3 regions of the Gordonia sp. CPCC 205515 genome follow, and region 2 is predicted to be linked to each of the others. Evidence: predicted binding sites of a transcription regulator. Region 2 holds the regulator's gene; each other region holds the start of a gene.
What was found. The regulator LexA, encoded in region 2, represses DNA repair genes until DNA is damaged. The targets are predictions, from matches to a motif close to CGAACANNTGTTCG.
Positions count from the first base shown of each region.

Region 1: the regulator LexA is predicted to act here: its motif matches at 1,252-1,265, upstream of AAFP30_RS23780 (DUF222 domain-containing protein).
Region 3: the regulator LexA is predicted to act here: its motif matches at 1,325-1,338, upstream of AAFP30_RS17225 (DUF222 domain-containing protein).

Region 1 covers NZ_JBCLVJ010000017.1:72,620-75,895, forward strand. The annotation lists gene AAFP30_RS23770 (DAPG hydrolase family protein) at 1-216, shown strand, start outside; gene AAFP30_RS23775 (arylamine N-acetyltransferase family protein) at 242-1,081, opposite strand; gene AAFP30_RS23780 (DUF222 domain-containing protein) at 1,280-2,563, shown strand; gene poxB (ubiquinone-dependent pyruvate dehydrogenase) at 2,761-3,276, opposite strand, start outside.
Region 2 covers NZ_JBCLVJ010000021.1:63,852-67,127, forward strand. The annotation lists gene AAFP30_RS26425 (phosphoenolpyruvate--protein phosphotransferase) at 1-1,243, shown strand, start outside; gene lexA (transcriptional repressor LexA) at 1,286-2,017, opposite strand; gene AAFP30_RS26435 (LysM peptidoglycan-binding domain-containing protein) at 2,250-2,825, shown strand; gene nrdR (transcriptional regulator NrdR) at 2,850-3,276, shown strand, end outside.
Region 3 covers NZ_JBCLVJ010000010.1:463,038-466,313, reverse strand. The annotation lists gene AAFP30_RS17225 (DUF222 domain-containing protein) at 27-1,310, opposite strand; gene AAFP30_RS17220 (CynX/NimT family MFS transporter) at 1,645-2,892, opposite strand; gene AAFP30_RS17215 (FadR/GntR family transcriptional regulator) at 2,889-3,276, opposite strand, start outside.

The sequences.
Region 1 (3,276 bases), on a different contig from region 2:
GAGTGGGGGCTCGCGATGCGCTCACACTTCTACATGGGCACCGATCTACCGGCGACCGGCGCCACCCCGGACCAGGTCGCCGCTGCCGTCCCGATCGAACTCGCCCAGGGGTTGCTGGCGCACGCCTACAACGAGTTCACGTTCTTGTCGCGCATCCTGCCCGGCCTGTACGTCGCCGAACATCGGGACCAGATCCCACCGGTTGCACCCTGGTGATCGTCGCGGGGCGCGAGGACGAGACTCAGCTGTCGAGCACCTCGGCGACCCGCGCCTCGAGCCCGTCGACGTCGGTGTGATCGATCCCGAATCGCTCGGTCAGCAGATCGAGAACCTCGGCGGCGGTCTGGTATTCGCGCCGCTCTGTCGGTGAGCCGGGACGATGGACCGCGAGATGGCGGCCGCGGAGGTTCCAGCGGGCGCCGTCGGCGATGATCGCCGCACTCAGTCCGGTGTTGAACGGATGGCCGGGGTGGGTGGAGACGAACCAGCTGCCGACGACGCTGTCGATGTCGGGGCGCGGTGCGGTGCCGAAGAGATAGACCGGCCGCCAATCGTCGCCGATCCGGGTCTCGAGGGCCAGGAATCGGTTGTCGTCGGTGGCGACGATCCGGAACGGATCGAGGTCGGTGTCCTGTTCTTCGTCGACGACGAAACGTAAAGCCTGCGTGGGGGTTTGACCACCGAATCCGACATCCACGAGATACGGCTGCGGATCGTCGGGGATGTGGACGCGGAGTAGTTGATGGGTCTCGGCGGGCGGCGGTCCGCCCGGCTCCTTCATCCACACCACGCGTCCGCCCAGGAGTTCGACGTCGAAACCGATGGCGGACAACACGTATCGGAACAAGCCGTTCTGCTCATAGCAGTACCCGCCACGACGACGGGCGACCAGCTTGTCCTGCAAGCTCTTCGCGTCGAGGTGCTCGACCGCGACACCCATCAGTGGGTCGATGCACTCGAACGGAATGTGCCGCAGGTGGGCGGCGATCAGCGCGTCGAGCGTTTCTCGGGTCGGCGACACGGCGTCGTGGTGGCCGACGCGGGCGAGGTAGGCGGGGAGGTCGACGGCGGTGTCACTCATGATTGCCATTGTTGCAGGCGTGATCTCGGTGCTTGGTGCCGACGTGATGTGCCCAGATTTGCACGCTCCGACACTGTCGGAGGGGCGCGATATGCTGGAGGATTTGCATGAGTCTAGTGTTCGAATACTAGTGCTGCACAGTCGAATTAGTTCTCGTAATTCTATTGACTCGCACATGTGTGCGAGTACAGTGGAGGCATGCCCGAACCAGTCGCCACCCCCACCGCCCCGCCGAATACCACCACCGCAGTCAGCGCGCTGCTGTCCGCGGTCTATGACCTTGACTTCGGCCGGATCACCTCCGGCCGGGAGGCCTTTGAGACGACGAAGGTGATGATCACTGCGGTCAGCGCCTTGTGCTACCAGCTGGCGGTGTGTGCGGCCCACATGGATCGGCTGGGTGTGGCCAAGCAGCGGGACAATGGCAAGACCAAAGCCTTGTTGATCGCGATGGGGTTGGCGCCGTCGGTGGCCGAGCGGACCCTGCGGATCGGGTTGGGTATGTCGCGGATGCAGCTGTTGGCGGGGTATGCCGAGGACGGTGTCTTTCCGGTCGAGCATCTCGACGCGATTGTTTCCGGGGTGGCTCACGTGGCACGGCGGTCGTTGGACGGGTTGTGCGACGAGGAACGTCGCGAGGTGGAGGTGGAGTTGATCGCGCAAGCGATGTCGGGGGCGACGCCGAAACAGATCAGCACCAAGGCTCGCGAACTGGGTAACACCTTCGCCGCGGAGACCGGTGGCTTGCCGGCGGCCGAGGACCGAAGTATCAACGAGTTCACCGTCTCCGAAACCTCCGAGGGTCGGATTGCGGTGCGGGGCGATCTGGACGTCGTCACCGGCACCAGGCTGCAGACCGCGATCGAGTCGCTGGTCGAGCCTCGCCCGCAACCCGATGGCTCGAAAGATGCTCGTACCCCGGGCCAGCAGCGCGCCGATGCGCTCAACCTGGTTCTCGAGGCGGCCGCGAGTAACCCGACCCCGTTCGTCGCCGCCCCGCACACCGATCTGAACGTGACGGTCTCGGCCAACACCTCCGCGCCGGCCACTCTGCAATGGACCTCCGCGCTGACCCAGGCGACCGCTGAACTGCTGGCCTGCGACAGCAAAGTCACCGAAATCATTCTCGATGGACAAGGCGTACCGCTGCACATGGGTGAGAAGAAACGGCGGTTTCCGCACCACCTCCGCAAGGCGATCTTGATCCGCGACACCTGTTGCGTCAAGTGTGGGGCGCCGTCCTGGATGGGTGAGTGTCACCATATCGCCTACTGGAGTCATGGTGGCCCAACCGATTTGGACAACGGGTGCCTGTTGTGCGCCTCGTGTCATGCCCAGATCCACGCCTCGGATTGGGAGATCGTCATGGGCGTCGACCGGCATCCATGGCTGATCCCACCGACCACGATCGATCCGGCGCAAAAACCGTTGCCCGCCTACAACAGACGCACCATGACACTCGAGGATCGGGTCGCCGCGTGATGGTGTCGATACGCCCCTCCTCTGTCGGGGCTATTCACCCAGCGGTGGGCAGGAGTCCACCGTGACGAAAGGTTTCGACACGCCCCTCGCCTGGCGGCTCGGGACGGCTCAACCAGCGTATGGCTCAGCACATTTCCGCGCATCCGACATCCATCGGAACCGCGCACGACCTTTGAGAACTTCATAGCGCCACCCGCTCAGTCGAACAGCCGGCGGAACACGTTGGTCTCGGCGAGATCCATGAGTTCGTCGCCGCGTCCGGACATCACGGTGCGCAACGCGTAGAGGGTGAATCCCTTGGCCTGGGCGGCGGTGATCGTCGGCGGGATGGACAACTCCTGCCGCGCGGTGACGACGTCGAGCAGGGCGGGGCCGTCGTGCTCGAGGACCGCGCGGAGGGCGGGTTCGAGGTCGTCGGGTTCCTCCACCCGTCGTCCAAAGACGCCGACGGAGTTTGCGAGATCGGAGAAGTTGGGGTTGGCCAGGTCGGTGCCGTAGGTGACGAAGCCGGCGGCCTTCATCTCCACCTCGACGAAGTTCAGCGACGAGTTGTTGAACACCACGATCTTGACGGGCAATCGATTCTGCGTGAGCGTCAACAACTCTCCGAGCAGCATCGCCAGGCCGCCGTCGCCGGCGAGTGCGATGACCTGCCGATCGGGATAGGCGCACTGTGCGCCCACCGCCTGGGAGAGTGCGTTGGCCATGGTGCC
Region 2 (3,276 bases):
GGGCGTTCCCGAACCAGGAGTACCCGAACCCGACGTCGCATCGGTGCTGCTGGCCGACGACCTCGCGCCCGCGGACACTGCGGGACTGGACCCGGCCTTGATCATCGCGCTGGTGACCCGGCTCGGCGGACCCACCAGCCATACCGCCATCATCGCCCGCCAGTTGGGTATCCCGTGTGTGGTCGCGGTATCCGGCCTCACCGATGTCCCGGTCGGCGCTCCGGTGCTGGTCGATGGCACGGCCGGCACCATCGAGGTGTCCCCGGACGAGGCGACCGCGGTCGCCGCAGTCGAACAGAGCCGTAAAGAGGCCGAGGCGGTCAAGTCGTGGACGGGACCCGGTCGAACCTCCGACGGTCATGAGGTGCTGGTGGTGGCCAACGTCGCCGACGGGGCGTCGGCCCGCACGGCGACGTCGTTCCCGGTGGAAGGTGTTGGCCTGTTCCGCACCGAGTTGGCGTTCCTCGATCGGCCGGACGAACCGTCGGTGGAGGAGCAGACGGCGCTCTACAAAGAGGTTCTCGACGCGTTCGACGGCCAGAAGGTGGTCATCCGGACCCTGGACGCCGGCTCGGACAAGCCGCTGAAGTTCGTCACGAAGCTCGACGAGCCGAATCCGTCACTCGGCGTGCGCGGCAACCGTATTGCCACCGACAACCCGCAGATCCGCGAACATCAGCTCGACGCCATCGCCGCCGCAGGCAAGGCCAGCGGCAACACGCCGTGGGTGATGGCACCGATGATCGCGACGCCGGCCGAAGCCGCCGAGTTCGCGGCGCAGGTCCGGGAGCGCGGCATGATCGCCGGCGTGATGGTCGAGGTCCCGGCCGCGGCCATCTTGGCCCCCGCGATCCTGGCCGAGGTCGACTTCGTCTCGATCGGCACCAACGATCTGACGCAGTACACGATGGCCGCCGACCGCATGTCGCCGGAGCTTGCCGGGCTCACCGACCCGTGGCAACCCGCGGCGCTGCACCTCATCCACAGTGTGGGGCAGGCGGGCGTCGCGGCAGGCAAATCGGTCGGTGTGTGCGGTGAGGCAGCTGCCGATCCGCTCCTCGCGTGCGTGTTGGTGGGCCTCGGCGTGAACTCGCTCTCGGCCGCGCCGGCCGCGTCCGCGGCCGTTGGTGCACGGCTGTCGGGCGTCACTCTCGACCAGTGCCGAAAAGCCGCCGAGGCCGTGCTGGCCACCACCGATCCGGTGGCCGCACGGGCCGCCGCCACCGCCGCGCTGGCGGACTGACCCCGGGGCCGGGAATGATGCGGCGGGTGCCGGGCCGGTGGCTCAGACCCGCCGCATCACCGTGACGACCTTGCCCAGGATCGCCGCGTCGTCGCCGGGGATCGGCTCGAACAGGGCGTTGTGTGGCATCAGCCAGATGTGCCCGTTCTTGCGCTTGAACGTCTTGACGGTGGCCTCGCCATCGATCATCGCGGCGACGATGTCGCCGTTGTCGGCGACGCTCTGCTGACGCACCACCACCCAATCCCCGTCGCAGATCGCCGCGTCGATCATCGACTCGCCGACCACCTTCAACAGGAACAGCGATCCCTCGCCGACCAATTCGCGGGGCAGCGGAAAGACGTCCTCCACTGCTTCTTCGGCGAGGATCGGGCCGCCTGCCGCAATCCGTCCGAGCACCGGCACGAACGCCGGGGTCGGCAAGGGCGTGCCGTCGGCCGCAGCGCTGCCACCCGGCGGGTTGTTGTGCTCGCCGTCGGAGATGTTCACCGCGCGCGGCCGATTGTGGTCGCGCTTGAGGAGACCTTTGCGCTCGAGTGTGCGCAGTTGATGGGCCACCGACGACGTCGAGGTGAGCCCCACCGCGTCGCCGATCTCGCGGATGCTCGGCGGGTACCCGCGCTCACGCACGGATTGCCGGATGTAGTCGAGCACTCCGCGCTGGCGCGGGGTCAGGGATGCCTCGGCGGTCTCCGGGTCCTGGGCGCCGGCCGCCGGGCCGGTGGTGGCCTGGCCGGTATGCCGGGCGTCGTGCCCGCCGGACTTGTTGCTCATCGGTGAGTCCTTCCTCTCGGTCGGGAACTGGTTCGGGTTGCGAAACGGCTGGTCGTTCGAGTGGTACAGCGCCGACAGTAGCCGAAGTCACCGACATGTTCAAACATGTGTTCGAGGTGTTTTGCGGTTTGTCGCGACTTTGTCGGAGGGGCGTGCTAAAACTCGAACATACGTTTTATCGATCACGTGTTCGACGTTCACGTGTTCGAACCGACACCCTCCGGAGGACACCATGAGCACCGCCACCATCACCCGCACCGCAGCCCCGACCAGCTCCGCAGCTCTTACCGGTACCGCCGCCCCGAAGGGTCGCGTGCGCGCCACCAGGGTCGGTGATCGCCCGGTGCGGGGAGTCGAACCCGCGTTCGGTCGTCCGGCAGACGGACGGCCGCTCGGCCCGCTGCCCGCGACGCCGCGGGTGCGGGGCAGCCGGTGCGCGGCCCCGGCGTCGAGTCTGCGCGCGTCACAGCAGGCGGGTGCGGTGGCAGAGCCCCGCCCGACCGTCGCCCGCCGGGTCTACGCCCGCCGCCGCGCCGCAGCCGTGGCCGTGCTGGTCGGCGTGGCGCTCGCCGGGCTGGTGTGGGTGGTCGCGATCGTCGGTTCCGGCTACGCCGCGTCGGTCGCGCCCGCACCCATCGGCACCGAGGTGGTGCACGTGCGGTCGGGCGATTCGCTGACGTCGATTGCCGAGCGGATCGCCCCCGACGTGCCGCGGCAGGCCGTCATCGACGAGATCGTGGCCCGCAACGACCTGTCCGGCGCCGGACTGCATGTGGGGCAGGCGCTGGTCGCGCCCGCGTACCGGTGACGCGTGGGCGGTATTCTCGGGGGCATGCGCTGCCCGTTTTGTAAGAACGAGGACACCAAGGTCATCGATTCACGCGTCGCCGATGAAGGCCAGGCGATCCGTCGCCGCCGGTCGTGTGCACAGTGCGGGCGCCGGTTCTCCACCGTCGAGAGCGCCGTCCTGTCGGTGGTGAAGCGCAATGGTGTCACCGAGCCGTTCAGCCGCGAGAAGGTGATGCGCGGCGTGCGTCGCGCCTGCCAGGGCCGTGCCGTCGAAGAGGACGCGCTGGCCAAACTCGCACAACAGGTGGAGGACACCGTCCGGCAGTCCGGGTCCGCGGAAATCCCCAGCAACGAGGTCGGGCTGGCGATCTTGCGTCCCCTGCGCGACCTCGACGAGGTCGCCTACCTCAGGTTCGCATCGGTCTACCGCTCGTTCGACTCGATCGAGGACTTCCAGCACGAGATCGACG
Region 3 (3,276 bases), on a different contig from region 2:
GACGAAGGAGGGGCGTATCGACACCATCACGCGGCGACCCGATCGTCGAGCGTCATGGTGCGCCTGTTGTAGGCGGGCAACGGTATTCGCGCGGGATCGACCGTGGCCGGTGGGATTAGCCATGGATGCCGGTCGACGCCCATGACGATCTCCCAATCCGAGGCGTGGATCTGGGCATGACACGAGGCGCACAACAGGCACCCGTTGTCCAAATCTGTTGGGCCACCATGACTCCAGTAGGCGATATGGTGACACTCACCCATCCAGGCCGGTGCCCCACACTTGACGCAACAGGTGTCGCGGATCAGGATCGCCTTGCGGAGGTGGTGCGGAAACCGCCGTTTCTTCACACCCATGTGCAGCGGTACACCTTCTCCGTCAAGAACGATTTCGGTGACTTTGCTGTCGCAGGCCAGCAGTTCAGCGGTCGCCTGGGTCAGCGCGGAGGTCCATTGCAGGGTGGCCGGCGCGGCAGTGTTGGCCGAGACCGTCACGTTCAGATCGGTGTGCGGGGCGGCGACGAACGGGGTCGGGTTACTCGCGGCCGCCTCGAGAACCAGGTTGAGCGCATCGGCGCGCTGCTGCCCTGGGGTACGAGCATCTTTCGAGCCGTCGGGTTGTGGTCGAGGGTCGACCAGCGATTCGATCGCGGTCTGCAGCCTGGTGCCGGTGACGATGTCGAGATCCCCGCGCACTGCGATCCGACCGTCGGAGGTTTCGGAGACGGTGAACTCGTTGATACTGCGGTCCTCGGCCGCCGGCAAGCCACCGGTCTCGGCGGCGAAGGTGTTACCCAGTTCGCGAGCCTTGGTGCTGATCTGTTTCGGTGTCGCCCCCGACATCGCTTGCGCGATCAACTCCACCTCCACCTCGCGACGTTCCTCGTCGCACAACCCGTCCAACGCCCGCCGTGCCACGTGAGCCACCCCGGAAACAATCGCGTCGAGATGCTCGGCCGGAAGGACACCGTCCTCGGCATACCCCGCCAACAGCTGCATCCGCGGCATACCCAACCCGATCCGCAGGGTCCGCTCGGCCACCGACGGCGCCAACCCCATCGTGATCAACAAGGCTTTGGTTTTGCCGTTGTCCCGCTGCTTGGCCACGCCCAGCCGGTCCATGTGGGCCGCGCACACCGCCAGCTGGTAGCTCAGGGCGCTGACCGCAGTGATCATCACCTTCGTGGTCTCGAAGGCCTCCCGGCCGGAGGTGATCCGGCCGAGGTCGAGGTCATAGACCGCGGACAGCAGCGCGCTGACTGCGGTGGTGGTGTTCGGCGGGGCGGTGGGGGTGGCGACTGGTTCGGGCATGCCTCCACTGTACTCGCACACACGTTCGAGTCAAGGGTTTGGCAACGTCCAATTTGGTTGGGCATCAACAATTTTGGATCATTCAATCGAGTGGAAACCCCCAGCATATCGCGGGCCTCCGACAAGATTGGCCACCTCCGCCGGGTGAACGCATGGCCAGAACTGTCGGTGGCGTCGGTTATGGTGCGTATCAGGTTCCCAGCACGGACCGCCCGAGTGAGAGGGCAGTCAGCGCAGCACATTTCCACGCACCGACGAAAATCGGTACCGCGCACGATCTGTGCGAACTTCATAGCGCCGGGCGGTGGGCAGTCACAGTGCGTCCGCACACTGCCTACAGTCGGATCTTGACGTCCTTCGCCGCGAGAAGCGTCGACAATGCCTGCGGAATTACCACCAGCCCCAGCACACCCATCGCGAGCTTCCAGGAGTCGGTGGCGTCGTGCAGCGCGCCGATGACGATCGGCCCCAGTGCCGCAACGATATAGCCGATCGACTGGGCCATGCCGGAGACCTGACTGGTCACCGCGGTCGACGGGCTCCGCAGCACCATGAACAGCAGCGCCAGGCTGATCGAGGCACCCGGGCCGATCATGATCATGATCGCCCACAGTGTGACGAGGCTGTTGGTGCAGACGAGTCCGATGAAGCCGGCGGCGCAGATCGCCAGCACGATCAGGGTGATGAGTCGCTGGTCGGCGTAGCGCGCGGCGATGATCGGGATCACCAAAGACGCAGTGAGCGCGACGACTTGACCGATCGCGAGGATCGCGCCGGCCTGCGCGTCGGAGCGGCCCAGCTCGACCAGATAGGTCGGCAGCCACGCGCTGAAGGTGTAGAAGATCAGCGACTGGGTGCCCATGAACACCGTGATCGCCCACGCAATCCGATTGCGTCGCAACGATGGTGGCGCGTGCGACACGGCCACTCGATGCACTCGTCGTAGTTGCGGTATCCACACGACCACCGCGACGAGCGCCAGCATCGACCAACTCATCAGTGTGAGACGCCAATTTCCGCCGACGGCGCGGTCGATCGGCACGGTTAACCCGGCGGCGATCGCCGCACCCCCGGACAGGGTCATCGAATACAACCCGGTCATCAGACCGGAGCGATGGGCGAAGTCCCGTTTGATCAACGACGGCAACACCACATTGCACACGCCGATCGCCGCTCCGACCACCGCCGAACCCGCAAACAGCGCAACGCTATTGGGCACGAACCGCAGCACCATTCCGGCGATCAGCACGATCATCGACACGAAGACGGTGCGTTCGATGCCGAACCTAGCGGCCAGCCGCGGCGCGAACGGCGCACTGAGACCAAAACACAGCACCGGCAGCGTGGTGAGCAAACCCGCGACCGCACTGCTGAATCCGAGGTCGGCGGTGATGTCGTCGATCAGCGGTGCGACCGACACCACCGGCGGGCGCAGGTTCGCGGCGACCAGCATGATGCCGATCGCGGCGATCACCGCGGCCGCCCCCTGCGGCGTCTGTGATCTCTCCCCGCGCGGTGCGTCCACCGCGGCGGCCGAGTTCTGGTCGACTGAGGTCTGGTCGGCCGATGATCGCGAACTCATGCCACCACCCCCGGGACGTGCTCGAGGTACGACGCCACCGCGGCGCGTGCCGCCGCCGCATCACCGGCCGCGATGGCCTCCACCACCTCGCCATGCCCGGCGGGATGTGCCCCGTCGGCGACGATCGGCCGGAGTATTTCGGTGAACATCCGGTGCATCACCTCGACGACACTGCCGTAGAGCTCGATGAGCAGCTCATTTCCCGACGTGCCGACCAGCGCGCTGTGGAACGCGATGTCCGCGGCCGTGTAGGCATCGAGGTCACCGGCCGCGAGCGCCGTCTCGGCGGCATCGAGCAGCCCCCGGAGTTCGGCGACCTGATCCGGCGTGGCCCGCAGGGCTGCTGCGGCCACCGCCTCGGTCTCGAGTCCGCGCCGCACTTCG